2 regions of the Streptomyces sp. NPDC052052 genome follow, and region 1 is predicted to be linked to the other one. Evidence: riboswitches for the same ligand, from Rfam matches in the RefSeq annotation. Region 1 holds a riboswitch; the other holds the start of a gene.

Evidence for each region. Region 1 has a riboswitch for cyclic di-AMP ahead of AB0L71_RS10970 (LysM peptidoglycan-binding domain-containing protein). Riboswitches for the same ligand answer to the same signal wherever they lie in the genome.
Region 2: it holds a riboswitch for cyclic di-AMP, as region 1 does, so the genes downstream of both, AB0L71_RS26935 (M23 family metallopeptidase) here and AB0L71_RS10970 (LysM peptidoglycan-binding domain-containing protein) in region 1, are expected to answer to the same signal.

What each region holds. Positions count from the first base shown of each region.
Region 1 is NZ_JBFAWU010000007.1:160,043-168,524, reverse strand. It holds gene AB0L71_RS10990 (HypC/HybG/HupF family hydrogenase formation chaperone) at 1-26, shown strand, start outside; gene hypD (hydrogenase formation protein HypD) at 23-1,150, shown strand; gene hypE (hydrogenase expression/formation protein HypE) at 1,167-2,249, shown strand; gene AB0L71_RS10975 (MIP/aquaporin family protein) at 2,356-3,201, opposite strand; cyclic di-AMP (ydaO/yuaA leader) riboswitch at 3,926-4,111, shown strand; gene AB0L71_RS10970 (LysM peptidoglycan-binding domain-containing protein) at 4,116-4,826, shown strand; gene AB0L71_RS10965 (DUF2461 family protein) at 4,811-5,473, opposite strand; gene AB0L71_RS10960 (hypothetical protein) at 5,661-5,954, opposite strand; gene AB0L71_RS10955 (alkaline phosphatase family protein) at 6,192-7,082, opposite strand; gene AB0L71_RS10950 (NAD(+)/NADH kinase) at 7,343-8,422, shown strand; gene AB0L71_RS10945 (HD domain-containing protein) at 8,471-8,482, shown strand, end outside.
Region 2 is NZ_JBFAWU010000026.1:18,172-26,653, reverse strand. It holds gene AB0L71_RS26965 (FAD-binding oxidoreductase) at 1-1,033, opposite strand, end outside; gene AB0L71_RS26960 (SHOCT domain-containing protein) at 1,131-1,538, opposite strand; gene AB0L71_RS26955 (hypothetical protein) at 1,781-2,002, shown strand; gene AB0L71_RS26950 (SPFH domain-containing protein) at 2,058-3,257, shown strand; tRNA gene AB0L71_RS26945 (tRNA-Met) at 3,356-3,429, shown strand; gene AB0L71_RS26940 (PP2C family protein-serine/threonine phosphatase) at 3,668-4,825, shown strand; cyclic di-AMP (ydaO/yuaA leader) riboswitch at 5,111-5,264, shown strand; gene AB0L71_RS26935 (M23 family metallopeptidase) at 5,276-6,469, shown strand; gene AB0L71_RS26930 (aldo/keto reductase) at 6,707-7,651, shown strand; gene AB0L71_RS26925 (PrsW family intramembrane metalloprotease) at 7,737-8,482, opposite strand, start outside.

The sequences.
Region 1 (8,482 bases):
ACACATCCGAGGAGGCGCGGCAGTGAGGTACATCGACGAGTTTCAGAACCCGGAACTGGCCCGGCGGCTTCTCGACGAGATCCACTCCACCGTCACCAGGCCGTGGGCGCTGATGGAGGTCTGCGGTGGACAGACCCACACCATCATCCGGCACGGAATCGATCAACTGCTGCCGGAGCAGGTCGAATTGATTCATGGACCGGGTTGTCCGGTCTGCGTCACGCCGCTGGAGGTCATCGACAAGGCACTGGAGATCGCCTCCCGTCCGGAGGTGATCTTCTGTTCCTTCGGAGACATGCTCCGGGTGCCCGGAACCGGCCGGGACCTGTTCCGGGTCCGCAGCGAGGGAGGTGACGTACGGGTCGTCTACTCTCCGCTCGACGCCCTGAAGATCGCCCAGCAGAACCCGGACAGGGAGGTCGTCTTCTTCGGCATCGGTTTCGAAACCACCGCACCGCCCAATGCCATGACGGTCTATCAGGCACGTCGGCTCGGCATCCGCAACTTCAGTCTGCTGGTGTCCCACGTCCGGGTTCCGCCGGCGATCGAGGCGATCATGCGGTCGCCGAGCTGTCGGGTTCAGGCCTTCCTGGCCGCGGGGCATGTGTGCAGTGTGATGGGGACGGGCGAGTATCCCGGGCTGGCCGAGCGGTTCGCAGTCCCGATCGTGGTGACCGGATTCGAACCGCTGGACATTCTGGAGGGCGTGCGACGGACCGTGGCCCAGCTGGAACGCGGTGAACACACCGTGGACAACGCCTACCCACGCGCGGTGCGCCCCGAGGGAAACCCCGCGGCCCTGACCATGCTGGAGGACGTGTTCGAGGTGACCGACCGGTCCTGGCGCGGCATCGGCGTCATTCGCGACAGCGGCTGGCGGCTCGCCCCGCGCTACCGGGACTACGACGCCGAGTACCGTTTCGCAGTGACCGGCATCGACACCCGTGAACCCGCCCAGTGCCGCAGTGGAGAAGTCCTGCAGGGCCTGATCAAGCCCCACCAGTGCGAGGCGTTCGGAACCACCTGTACCCCGCGCACCCCGCTGGGCGCCACGATGGTCTCCAGCGAGGGCGCCTGCGCCGCGTACTACCTCTACCGGCGCCTCGACATGAAGAAGACCGCATCGTTGGAGGCGACCCCCGTTGTCTGAGACCCTCGACACCCCCATGCGCGGATCCGGAGGCGCCTTTGAGGTCCCGCCGCTCGACCCCGTGGCGTGGACGTGCCCGGCACCGCTGAGGGACCACCCCCGCATCGTGATGGGCCACGGCGGTGGCGGTGCGCTCTCCGCCGAACTGATCCAGCACGTCTTCGCCCCCGCCTTCGGCGGCGAGCTGCTCGGCCAGATGGGCGATTCGGCGTCCGTGTCGCTCGGCGGCGCCCGGATCGCGTTCTCCACCGACACCTTCGTGGTGCGACCGCTGTTCTTCCCCGGCGGCAGTATCGGCGACCTCGCGGTCAACGGGACCGTCAACGACCTCGCCATGAGCGGTGCGCGTGCCGCGTACCTGTCCTGCGGATTCATCCTGGAGGAGGGGGTGGAGCTCTCCGTCGTCGCACGCGCGGCCGGCGCCCTCGGCGCCGCCGCGCGCAGGGCGGGCGTCGAGGTGGTGACGGGGGACACCAAGGTGGTCGAGGCGGGCCACGGGGACGGAATCTTCATCAACACCAGTGGTATCGGCCTCATCCCGGCCGGTGTCGACCTGCGTCCGCAGCGTGTCGTGCCGGGCGACATCGTGATCGTCAGTGGCGCGATCGGCGAGCACGGTGTGGCCATCATGAGCGTGCGTGAGGGCCTGGAGTTCGACGTCGAGATCGAGAGCGACTGCGCGGCCCTGGGTGGACTCGTGGAAGCCATGCTCGCGGTCACCCCGGACCTGCACGTCCTGCGTGACCCGACCCGCGGGGGACTCGCCGCCTCGCTCAACGAGATCGCGGCGGCTTCCGGCACCGGCGTCGTCATCCAGGAGAAGCACGTCCCTGTTCCTCCGCCGGTGGCCAATGCCTGTGCCGTCCTGGGCCTCGATCCGATGTACGTCGCCAACGAAGGGAAGCTGGTGGCGTTCGTACCGCGTGAACACGCCGAGGCGGTCCTGGACGCGATGCGGGCACATCCACGGGGCCGGGACTCGGCGGTGATCGGCGAAGTGGTGGAAGCTCACCCGGGCATGGTGGTGGCCCGCACGGGGCTCGGCGGTACACGGGTGGTCGACCTGCCCGTCGGGGAGCAACTGCCGCGGATCTGCTGACGCGCCCAAGGCCCCGGGACTCGCGCCGGCAGCCGGTGCTGTCCCGGTCAGCGCACCCTCACGCGTTCGAGGGTGCGCTGACCACGCTCGACGAAGTGACCGGTCGTCACTTCTCCGACGGGATGGGGATGCTGCCTTCCGGCTCGGGTTCGGCCCCGGGCAGGAAACGGCTGATGAGGGCCTGGTAGATGAACGCGCCGATCAGACCACCCACCAACGGGCCGACGATCGGCACCCAGTAGTAGAAATTCCCGTACTGGTCCCGCCAGGCCCCTCCGTACCCGGTGAGGAAACTCGCCAGCCGGGGCCCCAGGTCACGGGCAGGATTGATCGCGTACCCGGCGTTGGTGCCCCAGGCCATACCGATCGCCACCACGATGAGGCCCACGACGAAGGGGCCGAGATTGGCGGCCGGTGGCGTATTGAGGAGGTCGGTGACCGCGAAGATCAGCAGAATCAGAATTGCGGTCCCGATGATCTGGTCGCGCAATGCACCCCATTCGGTGACCGGAAGGGCGGGATTCCCGTTGGCAGGCAGTGTCGAGAAGACGATCTGTGTCTTGGTCGTGTGACCCGGATCCGCCTTCGCCAGGGCCTCGGCGTAATTCCATCGCACGATCAGTGCCGCGGCGAAGGCTCCCACGAGTTGAGCCAGTACGTAGGGTGCCACTTTCTTCCAGGGGAAACCCTTGAAGGCGGCAAGCGAGAGTGTCACGGCTGGATTGAGGTGCGCTCCGCTCAGCCGGCCCGCGACGTAGACGCCCAGAGTGACTCCGAGTCCCCAGGCCCAGGCGATGCTGTCGTGATTCCCGAGACCCCCCGGCGGTTCGGTGAGCGCCCCTCCGGCGACGACCTGGGCCACGACGCCGCACCCGAAGAGGATGAGCACCATCGTGCCGAGGAACTCAGCCGAGAGTTCCCCCATGATTCCCGATAATCTGATTCGTTCCATGGGGACCTCGCTTTCTGTCGAATCACGAGGCTAGCGGCATGGATCCGCATATGAGCGTAGGCGGACTGGACTGTTCCGCATGTGGTGGGGGCGCTCGATGCACGGCGCCGGGGTGGTCGGACGGAACTCGGTGGACCTGGGTCGGTTTCAGCCCGTGTTTCCGTTCACACCTGCGTGGTTGAAGGGCCTCGACTGACGGGCTGTCGTGAGCCGCGTACGCACTGGGTTCAGGGGGACGCGGAGCGGCCGGACTGTCACGGGCACCCGCCGCTGCCAGGCCCCGTACCCCCCTGCGTTCGGGCGGAAGCCGGCGGTCCGCACCGTCCGGTGCGACATGTTTCCTGCCCATGGAGTAGCCCCGAGGTGATGGCGCCGACCGGGGAGGTGGTCGGCGCGCAGCAACTCCAGGAGAGGGGGGAATGTCCTAATAAAGGGCGACTTGCATAGAAGTGATGCCTTGGTTAATAAAGAGGCATTTATTGATTACTGAGGCCTTTGGTTTATGACCGAAGTGTCCCTTTTGTGTTACCGGTGACGTGAGTCACGTCCGGGCGCCGTGGGGGTTCGTGACGAGTGGTCCGATCCCTTTCTGTGTGGGGTAGTTCGACATTGCGGTGTGATGCGGGTTACTCGCCATTTCGTGATTCGATCTTGCAAATGAATTGTGATCGAAAATAGAGAGCTTGTTCCTTTTGGTGTTTCTCGCCTACGGTCACCGTCAATCCCGGACGGAACGCCGAATCCTGCCGCCGCCCGGTAACCCGATCACTTGTGTACGGCAGGAGCGGGGAACCCACGAAAGTCGCCGATCCGGTATCCGGAACGGCTCGGGGTGAAGTCGCGTTCGAGCGCGGCCGGACATCTCCAGTCCGAACCCGACAGCTCACCTCGTAGGCGACGGAGAGGAATTCGCAATGTCCGCAACGGGTCACTACCGTCGCCGTAGGTCCACTTCCCTCACTCGCGGCCTGGTTGTGGCGGTCACGGGTGGAGCCGCTCTCGTACTGCCGCTGGTCGGTGCCGGCTTCGCTTCGGCCGCACCCGCGCAGGCTGTCACCGCGGCGAATTCCGCACAGAAGGCGGCACCCACCACCTATACGGTGATCGCGGGCGACACCCTTTCCAAGATCGCGCGAGAGTATTCCCTCAGCGGTGGCTGGAAGAAGCTGTACGAGGACAATCGTGGCGTCATCGGCGACAACCCGGCACGCATTCACGCGGGGCTGAAGCTGACCATCGGAGCCCAGGCCGCTCCCACCGCGTCCACCGCCGCTGCCACGACTGCCGCGACGACCGTGACGTACACGAACGATCTGGACGGCTGGATCAAGGAATCGCTCGCGGTCATGGCCAAGAACGGAATCCCCGGCACCTACAACGGCATTCATCGCAACGTCATGCGCGAGTCCTCCGGCAACCCCCGGGCCATCAACAACTGGGACTCGAACGCGGCCAAGGGCACCCCGTCGAAGGGACTCCTGCAGGTCATCGCCCCGACGTTCCTCGCCTATCACGTGCCCGGTACGTCGATGGACATCTACGACCCGGTTGCCAACATCACCGCCGCGTGCAACTACGCCGCCCACAAGTACGGTTCGATCGACAACGTCTACGGAGCGTACTGACGCGCGGCAGCGCGGTGGGCCGGGACGTCCACATGACCGGCGAGCCACGTCAGCAGGGGCCGCAACTCCTCCGCCGCGCGGAGCACGGCGTCGGCCAGGGCCGGCGTCTGCTCCGCGCAGTCCCCGCCGAGGGGGCGGGAAGCCAGCACCGATCGGTACCGGAGCAGGTCGGCCCGGGGGTGACCGGGGTCATGCCCGCGCGGCATGCGTTTCATGATGTCCCCGGTGATCTCGTATCCCTGCGTGCGCAGTGACTCGATGGCGCGCACCAGCCCGGATCCGCTGTCCTGTGCGGCCACGGCGGTACGGAACGACGGGACCTGCCCCGGGTCGGGGTAGGACCAGCCGCCTTTGATCCGCAGTCCGTCGAGATCGAAGCGGAGACCGATCTCGACATGGCGCGCGATCCGGATCACGGCAGCCTGGTGCTGCCACCACCACGGGTCCTTGCGGAACCCCCAGACCGAGAAGTCCTCGTACGCCTGGTCCGCGTCGGCCACATCGTTCAGCAGAGCGATCATGGGCTGCCGGACCAGGCGCTCGCGGTCCTTCCGGTGTCTCTCCAGTGCTTCCCGCGCAGGGACACCCTCCAGCTGCAGAAGCAACTCGAAGGCCTGCTCGGTCCAACCATGGAAGGCTCTGCTCATCCGGCAGATCCTAAGGGCTGACCCGTAGTCCCCGCCCGACGGGCGCGGGATCAGAGGACGACGATTTCGGGGCAGGGACGGGCGCAGAGACGTCCCCCTCTGTGCTGCTGCCCGCGACGGAATCGGTCCCGGGAAGTGCCCGCGCGGTCGGTCCGTGCCGCCCTCGTTCCTGGACGCCCTTCGCCCATCACCCCGGTCTGGGCAGCGGTGGCCTCGGAACCGTCGCCGCCGCTCCCTGCCGGACGGACTGCACCACGGCGGCGTGAAGGCGACGACTGTCGTCCTCCGAGCCGCACGGCACAGGGCTGCCCGACATGGTGAACCAGTCGATCGCACCCGTGTACTGCACAGTGATCTGGGCCGTGTCATCGGCCCAGGTCGTGTGAACCGTCAGGTCACCGGAGAGCACACCGACCTCGTCCGTGAGCACGCCGCCGTGCCCGGAGAACACACCACGAGTCGTCCATGACGCCCAAGCCATGTCACCAGGCTGGCACCAAGACCGTGGATGCGCGACCCGCGGACCTGACCGCGTCGATGCTCCGCGGGCATCCGGTCGTCCCGGCATCCCGGGTGGTCCGGGGACAGGTGTCCGGGATGCGGAACGGGTGAAGATTTTCCCCTCGGGTCCCGCCGCGGTTCGCCTTCCGCGGCCGTTGCTGGTCGTGATGATCGATCGTGCCCCGGTCATCGCCATGGGAACGGCCGCCCACGGGGCTCACTTCCAGATGCCGGTGATGTCGGACGCCGAGGCCGCATGGCCGGCATGCGTCCTGAGGCCGGCCAGGTCCTCCAGGGTGCGGAGCAGGGTGTAGTGGTTGCAGGGGACACCGCTGGAACTGCCGGGGGCGACGTGCTCACCGTAGAGGACAGTGGGGATGTGGTTCCCCGACCGGCCGTCGTCCTCGTCGAACGTGAGGACCAGCAGGCTGTTGTGGGTCCTGGCCCAGTCGGCGTAGGCGCCCAGCTTCCTGTGGATCCAGGTGTCACCCGTGGAGACCGGGCAGTCATGCATGTCGTGGCACAGGTTGGGCACGACGAAGGACTCGGTCGGCAGGTTGGTGAAGTCGGCCGGGAACTGCTTCATGGTCTTCGCCGTGCTGGTCGGCACAGCGGAGAAGGCGAACCAGGGGTTGTGCTTCCGCGCGTACTCGCCACTTCTGCAGACGGTCGAGCCCTGGTGGGGCAGGCCCTCGTTGTAGCTGGCCCAGGTCCGTCCCGAGGCGATCAGTTCGGAGGCGAGACTGGGCGCGGAGAGGGAGCCCGCACGGGCACAGCTGTCGTCGGTACGGCCCTGGCCGGAGCCCGAGAACAGCATGTAGTAGTTCGGCTCGCTGGGGTGGGTGAGCCCGAAGGACCGGGTGAGGTTGGCGCCGCCCGCCTTGAGCGTGCGGTTGATGTACGGGGCGTCGGAGCTGCCGATCACCTGGGCGTAGGAGTGGTTCTCCATCACCACGACCACCACATGGGCGGGGGTCGGCAGACCGGTGACCCGCGAGGTCGAGCCCGTGGTGGCCCACAGGCCGATCGAGGAGGCGGCGAGAGCCACGGCCCCGGCCGAGGCGGTGAGGGCCCGGCGGATGCGTCTGGATGCCCGGGCAGCGGTCATCAATGCCCTCCGGACCGGTGCGACGCGCAGACGGATGCGGGACGTCGTCACCGCAGGAGCCGCCGGGCGTACGCGGTGGCGGCCTGTACAGGAAGTGCGGGAGAACCTGTCCCCACCAGTCTGCCGCGCAGTGCTCCCAGAGGTCCGATCGCCTGACCGGGAACGGCCTGTCGGCCCGGCGACGGAGTCGGCGCAGCCCGGCCCATCAAGGTGGGATGCGGTCAGCGCCACGTCGTCGAATGCACGGGAGCCGGAGCGAGATGAGTGTCGAGCGGGTGGGGGTCGTCGTCCACCAGGGCCGTCCCGAGGCCGTCGCCGCAGCACAGGTCGTACGCGATTGGTGTGCGGACGAAGCCGTCCCGTGCACGGACATCGACGTGTGGCATGACCATTCCCGACGCCGCGGCGGACGGGAGGAGGCCGATGTCGCGGGCAACCCCGACCTCATCGTCACGCTCGGAGGCGACGGGACCTTTCTGCGCGGCGCCAGGATCGCGGCCAAGAACCGGGCGGCCGTACTCGGGATCGACCTGGGCCGGGTCGGCTTCCTGACCGAGGTGCCGGCGGACGAGGTCGTGCGAGCGCTCGACGCCGTCCACCAGGGGCGGGCCGAGATCGAGGAACGCATGACGCTCACGATGAGGGCATCCCGCGTCCTCGAAGTACCCAAGGACATCGACGCCCTGATGGCCTACGGCAGACGTCCGATGCTGCCACCGCCCCATATCGACCTGGAGGCGGAGGCCGGGGCGGAGGGCTGGGGCGTGGCGCTGGACGTCACCGCTCTGAACGACGTCGTCGTGGAGAAACTCGCGCGTGACCGGCAGGTGAGTCTCGGCGTCTACATCGGTGGCCGACGCCTGGCCTCGTACTCGGCCGACGCCGTCATCGTGGCCACCCCGACCGGGTCGACCGCCTACAGCTTCGCCGCGGGCGGTCCGGTGGTCTCGCCACGGATGGACGCCGTCGTCTTCACACCCGTCGCAGCGCACATGACGTTCAACCGCACGGTGGTGGCCGCCCCGGACGAACCGGTCGCGATGAGGGTGCTGCCTCACTCGGGGCAGGGTGCGGTCACCATCGACGGCCAGCTGCGCGGCGTACTGGACGCCGGGGACTGGATCGGGGTGTACCGGGCCCCGCGGCGACTGCGCGTCGTCAGGCTCGGCCGGCACGATTTCTACGGACGGCTGCGTGCCCGTCTGCGTCTCACGGACGCTCCGGCGACGGCAGTCGACGAGGACAGCGCACCCCTCTTCCGCCCCGACGGCCCGGTACCGCACGACCTGGCTCACCTCCACCTCTCCCTGGCGGACAGGGACGCCGGCGCAGCCGACTGACCGGCGGGGGAGAGCCGACGGCCGAAGAACCGCAAAGGAAGAGCCGGCATGTCCTACGAA
Region 2 (8,482 bases), on a different contig from region 1:
GGTTCTCGGCGTACTTCGCGTGGACGGCGACGGCGTCGTCGGTGATCCGGTCGAAGAGGTTGCCGCGCCAGTACCACTGCAGGCCGGCCGGGAGCAGTTCGTCGAACATGGCCTGCAGCGCGGGGTAGGGCAACGGGGTCGCGAAGCGGAAGGCGGGCGGGCCCAGGTCGTCCACGGGGCCCAGGGCGGTGCCGAGGAGTTCCGGGTCGCCGGTCCAGCACCACACGACACCGCACGTCTTCTGGCCGTGGATCTCCTCCGGGAACGGGGGAGCGGGCGGCACGGTGAGCGCGGCGAAGAAGCCGTTCAGGTCCTGGGGGGCGATCGGCAGGAACTCGCGGTACCAGCGCAGCAGGTCGGGTGTCCGGTCGACCGGCCAGAGCGTGAGGGCGAGGACCACGGTGTCCACCGGGTGCATCCGGAAGGTGAAGGAGGTGACGATGCCGAAGTTCCCGCCCCCGCCGCGCAGTGCCCAGAACAGGTCGGGGTGGGTGGTGTTGCTCGCCGTCACACAGGTGCCGTCCGCCAGGACCACGTCCGCGGAGAGCAGGTTGTCGGCCGTCAGGCCGTATCTGCGGGTGAGATGGCCGTGCCCGCCCCCCAGGGTGAGGCCGCCGACCCCGGTGGTCGACTGGATTCCGGCGGGTGTGGCCAGTTGGAAGGCGTGCGAGGCGTGGTCGAGGTCGTGGAGGGTGGCGCCGCCGCCGACCGTGGCCGTTCGCTCGGCGGGGTCGACGTGCACCCAGCGCATGGGCGACAGGTCGATGGTGACGCCGTCGTCCACCAGGCAGAGACCGGCGCCGCTGTGCCCGCCGCCGCGGACCGCGCACTCGAGGCCCTCGTCCCGGAGGAGAACGACGGCGGCCATCACGTCCGCCGCGTCCCGGCACCGCACCACGGCCGCCGGATACTTGTCGATCATGGCGTTGTAGATCGTGCGGGCGGACCGGTACTCCGGGTCCCGCGGGCCGATGACGGGCCCGCGCAGCGCGTCCCGCATCGTGTCCAGGGTCGTGCGCGTGGTGCCGTTCATGGCCTGCCCATCTCCCTGTTCACCGAGGGGGAAGCGCGCCCGGCCCAGCCAACCGGGCCGTCCTGCCGGACGGTCGGGTCGCCGCGGCGGGAACGGTTCAGACCAGGAGCTTCGTCTTCGCCCGCTGGTACTCCTCGTCCGTGAGGGCGCCCCTGTCCCTGAGCTCGGCGAGCCTCGTCAGGTCCTCGACGTGTCCGCCCTTCTTCGCGGCGCTCGCGTCGGGGGCGGCGGCTTCCCGTACGTATCTCCTGAAGGCCGCATCGCGTTGCTGCGCCTCTTCGATGTCCCGCTTCCCCATGGCCTTGCCGCGCACGATGACGTACAGCAGAACGCCGAGGTACGGCAGCACCAGGGCCACGATCAGCCAGCCCGCCTTGGCCCAGCCTCCGAGGTCGTCGCTGCGGAAGATGTCCGCGATGACCTTGAAGAGCAGGAACAGCCACATGATCCAGAGGAAGAACCAGAGCATGGTCCAGAAGAGGTTGAGCAGAGGGTAATTTTGCACGTCCGGCTCCTGGATCACCGCGAGTTCATCGCGTCGACCGACTGACTTATAAACCAGTCATACCACCGCATATCGTCCCTCGCTCGTCGCCCTCCGGAGGGTGGGTGCGGAGTACCGTGGAGGTGACGAGGAGGCCGGAGCCTCCAGGAGGCGAGGTCGCCCCGTGTTCATGAAGCGGTGTGGGATGCGACGTGGGCGGCGGTGTGGTGATCAGGCGTACGCAGGGGTCCTCGCGAGGGCGCATGCACGCGGCTGACGAGTCCGCCCGGAGCCCGGTCGGTGCGATCGGGCGCGTCACCGTGCCGATCCCGTCCGACGGTCCGGGCGAAGTGCTGGTGGCCGTACGGGGCGGGTCGGAGGCATACACCGCATGGTCGGTGAGATCGATCGACCGTGACGTACGCGTCGTTGTCGTCGACTCGGTCTCGGCGCGCGGCGTGATCGTGGAACCCCTGCCGTCCTGATTCCGGGCGGCGGATCCGGGTACGCCGGGCAGTCACGCACGGCAGGAGTCTTCCGATGTTCTTCTGGCACGTTCCCGCCCCCAACGAGGCGATGCTCATATCCGGTTCCAAGAGGCAGACCCTGGACACCCAGTTCCGGATCGTCACCGGACACGGCAGCTTCGTTCTCCCGGTGAAGCAGAAGGTGCGCATGCTCTCCCTGGCGCTGCGGGAGGCGGAACTCACCGAGGACTGCGTGACGCAGCAGGGGATCCGCCTCAACGTCCGGGCCGTCGCCGTCTTCAAGGTCGGCGACGACGCCGTGTCCATCGCCAACGCGGCACGTCGCTTCCTGACCGAGCAGGAACAGATGGAGGAGCTCGTCGGCCGGATCTTCGCGGGCCACCTCCGGTCCATCGTCGGCGGACTGACCGTGGAGCAGATCATCCGCGAGCGCAACCGGGTGTCCCAGGAGGTCATCGCGGGCAGCCACGGCGAGATGGAGAAGCTCGGCATCGTGGTGGACGCCCTCCAGATCCAGGAGATAGAAGACGCCACCGGCTACATCAAGAACCTCGCCGCCCCGCACGCCGCCGCAGTCGCCGGCCAGGCCAGGATCGCCGAGGCCAGGGCCGACCAGGAGGCCAGCCAGCGTGAGCAGCAGGCCGCCGCGCTCAAGGCGGAGTACGAGCGCGACACCGCGATCAAGCGGGCCGGCTTCCGGGCCGAGACCGAGCAGTACAACGCCCGTGCCTCGCAGGCCGGGCCGCTCGCCGAGGCCAGGGCGTCGCAGGAGGTCATCGAGGAGCAGACCGCACTGGCCGAGCGGCAGGCCTCCCTCGCCGCGCAACGGCTCGAAGCGGAGGTCCGGCGCCCGGCGGACGCCGAGGCCTACCGGCAGCGCACCCTCGCGGAAGCGGCCCGTGACCGGGTGAAGTTCGAGGCCGACGGCGGCGCGTACACCGAGCGGACCCTCGCCCAGGCGCAGGCCGATGCCAACAGCGTGCGCGCGGCCTCGCTGCGCGACGGCAACCAGGAGCTCATCGCGGCCAACCGCATCGTGGAGAACCTCCCGGCCCTGGCCGACGCCGCCGCCCGCGGTATGTCGGGGGCCGATCTCACCGTTCTCAACGGCACCAGTGGTGTCAACGAGATGGCGGCGGGCGTGGTCGGCCAGGGGCTGGCGATCCTCCAGTCCCTGCAGCACGGCGCGAGTGCGATGAAGCCGGCGGCGTTCGACGGGAAGGCCGCGGCACGGATCACCGAGTCGAACTGAGGGGGCGGAGCGGGGCGGGCCGTTCCCGGGCGCGCGCGGCCGTGATGTCCCCAGTGGTCACGAGTGCGTCGGACATGCCGTACAGTTGTATTCACCGACGCGGGGTGGAGCAGCTCGGTAGCTCGCTGGGCTCATAACCCAGAGGTCGCAGGTTCAAATCCTGTCCCCGCTACTGAAGATTCAGGCCCGGCACGCAGACAGCGTGCCGGGCCTGAATCATGTCCGCCTCGGATTCGGCGGCCCGGGACGACCGGCCGGTGCCCGATGGGGGAGCAGGCCGGGCGGGTGTGTGAGCTGTGCCACGGGCTGCCCCCATTGGGCGATGAGGAGTCGCCGTGCGGGCCCGTTCGGGCGAGCCTGGGGTGGGGCGCGGTACCTCGCGCGTACCGGGCAGGAGAGCACAGGTGGGGATGCGGCTGGAGCGGCGCGGCGGACACGGCGAGTACGAAGCCGCCCGTACCCGGCGTTTCGTCCGCATGCTGCCCGCGCTGATGATCGTCGGCGGAGTGCTGTTCGACGTCCTCACTCCGCAGGCGTTCACCGCCATTCCGCTGTTCGTCGCGGCGCCCTTGATCGCGGCGCCCTTCTTCTCGCTGCGCAGCACCATGGGCACCGGTGCCGCCTCGGTGCTGGCCGTGATCGTGCTGCGGCTGATCACCAACACGTTGCCGTTGGTCGTGCCGCTCAGTGAGCTGCTCACCGTGGCCACCGTCTCGGCCCTCGCGGTCGTGATCAACACGGTGGTACGGCGCAGCAACGAGCAGCTGGCCTCCGCACGGGTCGTCGCGGAGACCGCCATGCGCGCGGTGCTGCCGAAGCCGTCCGACCGGATCGGCGGGCTCCAGGTGGCGGCGCGGTACGAGGCGGCGCAGGCGGACGAGTTCGTGGGCGGAGACCTGTTCGCCGTGACGGAGACCCCGCACGGGGTGCGGCTGGTGGTCGGGGACGTACGGGGGAAGGGGCTCGAAGCGGTCGAGTCGGTGGCGGTGGTCATCGGGGCGTTCCGGGAGGCGGCCGAGCCGGAGCGTTCGCTGGAGGGTGTGGCGCAGCGACTGGAGCGGGCGCTGGCGCGGGAGGAGTCGCGGCGGAGCGGTCTGGAAGCGGTCGAGGGCTTCACCACCGCCGTACTGGCCGAGATCCCGTCCGGTGCGTCCCGGGTCCGGATCGTCAACCGCGGTCACCCCGAGCCGATCCTGCTGCACCCGGACGGGGTGGTGGAGGTGCTCGGGCCGACGGTGCCCGCGCTGCCGCTCGGGATGGGGCTGGGAGCGTGGCCCGACCGGGCCGACGAGTGGGACCTGCCGGCCGGGGCGACCCTGCTGTTCTACACCGATGGTCTCTCCGAGGCGCGGGATGCCGACGGCGTCTTCTACGATCCGGCGGCCCGGCTGCGCGGGCGGATCTTTCCCGGGCCGGAGGAGCTGCTGTCCGCGCTGATCGATGACGTGCGGCGCCACACGGGGGGCGAGACGACCGACGACATGGCGCTGCTCGCGGTCGCACGTCCCGCCGAGGGGCAGCCGGACCGGCGGAGGACCGTGAGCATCGTGGGCCCGGACGGGACGTGACGGGTGGGGCGACGGTGCGCCGGACCCGGTGGGGCGGTGCGGCTCCGGACCCGAAGGAAACCGTGCGTAATCAAAAGGCGCCGCTCCGCATAACATATGATGCAACGTCAGAAAGTCGTCGACGCCTAAGGGCCGATCAGGTCGTCCGACTCCGAACGGTTTTGTCCGGTAAAGGCCAGGCCAAAGAGGTGAGCGATCCAGGGGAACGGCTTGGAATCGAGCCCCCGCGTCTATTAACGTTCGATAACGCAGCGCGGTCGTCCCAGCCGTCGTCAGTGGCGGCACCGTGCGCGAGCGCCGAATTCCGCAAGGGAACCGGGGAACCATCCATATGGGGTGAATCGGGCATCCATGTCTCGTGAGAGGCGAGAGAGGCCCGTAGGAGACCTTCCTGCTCCGAACCCGTCAGCTAACCCGGTAGGCGAGAAGGAAGGAAAGGAGTGCGCCCACGTGGCGTCCAACAAGCCTGCCCCCGAGGCCCCTTCACGGTTCGACTCCGAGTTCGGCACCGGCCTCGGCGTCACTGGCGGCGGATCAGAATTCGGTTACGGACACCAAACCCTCGGGACGGGAACGGAGTTCGGCGCCGACCACGGCACCGAACCGGGTGCCGGCTTCGTCGGTGAGTTCGGTGGCGAAGCCCGTGCGGACGACGGCAGGGAACCCGCCGGGAGCTGGGACGAGTGGAACCCCACCGAGGAGTCCGTCCGTCCCGTGCGCGGCAAGCACCGGGTGGCCAAGCAGCGCAACGCACTTGCCCGTAGCTCCACGGTGCTCGGCGTCGGTGTCATAGCGGCGGTCGGCGCGGGCGGCATGGCCAGCGCACAGAGCAAGCCGCCGGTCTCCATCTCCCTTCCCGACTCCATCTCGGACAACCTCCCCGAGGTCAAGTCCCTCCCCGGGGTCGGCGCCCTGTTCTCCAGCGACTCCGAGGCCGACCAGGCCGCCGTCGAAGCCGCCGCTCCGCTCACCACCGCCGGCATCACCACGGCCGAGGCCGAGCAGGGGGCGACGGACGCGGGCGAGGCGCTCCGTGCCCGCATCCTCCAGCAGGCCGAGCAGCAGCAGGACGCCGCCGATGCCGAGGCCAGGGCGGCTCAGGAGAAGGCCGCCGCGGAGAAGGCCGCCGCCGAGGCCAAGAAGCAGCAGGACGAGGCCGAGGCCAAGGCCGCCGCCGAGAAGAAGAAGGCGGAGGAGGAGGCCAGGGCGAAGGCCGAGGCACTGCGACTCGCCAAGCTCGCCGCCAGCTACGCCCTCCCGACCTCCTCGTACACGGTCACCTCGACGTTCGGTCAGGCCGGCTCGATGTGGTCCTCGGGCTACCACACCGGCCTCGACTTCGCGGCGCCGACCGGCACCCCGATCAAGGCCGTGCACACCGGCACCATCACCTCGGCCGGCTGGTCCGGTTCGTACGGCTACCGCACGGTGCTGGAGCTCGAGGACGGTACGGAGCTGTGGTTCTGCCACCAGTCCTCGATCGGCGTCAGCGTCGGCCAGAAGGTCACCACCGGTGACACCATCGGCCGGGTCGGCGCGACCGGCAATGTGACCGGCCCGCACCTCCACCTGGAGGTCCACACCTCCGACGGCACGGGCATCGACCCGATGGCCTGGCTGCGCGACAAGGGCCTCACCCCCTGATCCACCGGCCGCTTCCCCGCCGGTGTGAACCGAGCCGGTTCACCGGCTGCCGAACCCCGGCGGCCCTGACGCTCACCCCCCGACGTCAGGGCCGCCGGTCCGTCGCCGTCCCGCCGGTCCGTCGCCGTCCCGCCGGTCGGAACGGCCGTCCGGACCCGGCGGAACGGGCTGTCCGGAAGCGGCTGTCGGGGCCGGTCCGCCGGAATAGCCGAACTGCTGGAATCCGTTGATCCACACATGACTTCTCTTCGTGAGCTGGGCCCCTCCGACCTCCGGGTCTTCCCCCTTGCCCTCGGCGGCAACGTCTTCGGCTGGACAGCCGACGAGACGCAGTCCTTCGCCGTTCTGGACGCCTATGCCGCGGCGGGCGGCAACTTCATCGACAGTGCCGACGCGTACTCCGCCTGGGTCCCGGGCAATGCGGGCGGCGAGTCGGAGACCGTCATCGGCAAGTGGCTCGCGGCACGGTCCAACCGTTCCGACATCGTCGTCGCCACCAAGGTCGGCGCCCACCCCTCGTACCGGGGGCTCTCCGCCGCGAACATCAAGGCCGCGGCCGAGGAGTCGCTGCGCCGGCTCGGCACCGATCACATCGACCTGTACTACACGCACTTCGACGACGAGACCGTGCCGGTGGAGGAGATCATCACCGCCCTCGACCACTTGGTGAAGGAGGGCAAGGTCAGGGAGATCGGCGCCTCCAACATCAGCCCCGCACGGCTCCAGGAGTCCCTGGACTTCTCGGAGCGCGAGGGGCTGGCCCGTTATGTCGCCCTGCAGCCGCAGTACAACCTGGTCTCCCGTGACACATACGAGGGCGAGCTCCAGGACACGGCCGCCCGGGCCGGGCTCGCCGCCGTCCCGTACTACGCCCTGGCCTCCGGCTTCCTCACCGGCAAGTACCGTCCGGGCGTCCCGGTGGAGAGCGCGCGGGCCGAGAAGGCCGGTCAGTACCTGGAGTCGGAGCGGGGGCAGAAGGTGCTGACCGCGCTCGACAGGATCGCCCAGGAACACGACGCGGAGGTCGCGACCGTCGCGCTCGCCTGGCTCGCGTCCCGGCCGACCGTCGCCGCGCCGATCGCCTCGGCCCGTACGGTCGAGCAGCTGCCCGCACTGGTGGCGGTCGCCGACCTCGCGCTGACCGAGCAGGACCTGGCCGACCTCACCGAGGCATCCGCCTGACAGTGACGCCCCGGACCGCGCGCCGGTCGCGCCCGGGCCCCGCATGCTCCGGGGCCCGGGCGCTTCTGGGCGCGGCCGTGGGGCCTTACTGCGGTGGTGGAGGCCGGCGCGGGTCCAGGTAGGGGTTGTGGCCGTAGCCGCCGTAGCCGCCGTACGGCGTGTGCTGCGGGAACGGGTGCGGGGACGCGTACGGGGCGGCCGGTCCGTGGGGCGGGCGCAGCAGACCCGTCGCCTGAGCGGCATACGTCAGGGCGGGCGAGGCCACGTCCCTGCGCTGCCAGAGGTGGTGCAACAACTCCAGCTCACGCTCGGCGAAGTCCGGGCCTGCCGTCCCGAGGCGGGCCTGCCGGCGCAGTGAGGCCAGTGAGGTCGCGAACGATTCGTACTCGGCGACGGCACGGGCGGCAGCTCTGCCATGGGCCTCGGCCTGCGCCTTGGCATGCGCTGCGACCTGGGCCGCCGGCCCGCGCCGGGGCGAGGCGTACGCCGGCGCGTACCCCGGTCCGTACGCGGGCACGGGTCCGGTGGCGTACGGGCCGACCCAGCCTCCGCGTGCCGCGAGGGCGTGGCGGCGGCGTGCCGCCTCGCGTGCCATGCCGCGGGCCCGCATCGAGGAGAGGGCCAGCGGCTCGGCGGGGGCCAGCCAGCCGGCCGCCGCGTAGGCGGGCAGCTCGGCCGCGAGGGTGCGCAGCTCCCGTCGGCGCGACCAGATCGCCAGCCAGGTCACGAGGGAGAAGACCGGGACCATGAAGAGTCCGTACACGGCGTAGAAGCTGTACGGGCCGAATGCGGCCGACCCGTTCCACAGGGAGTGCATGCCCATGGCGAGGA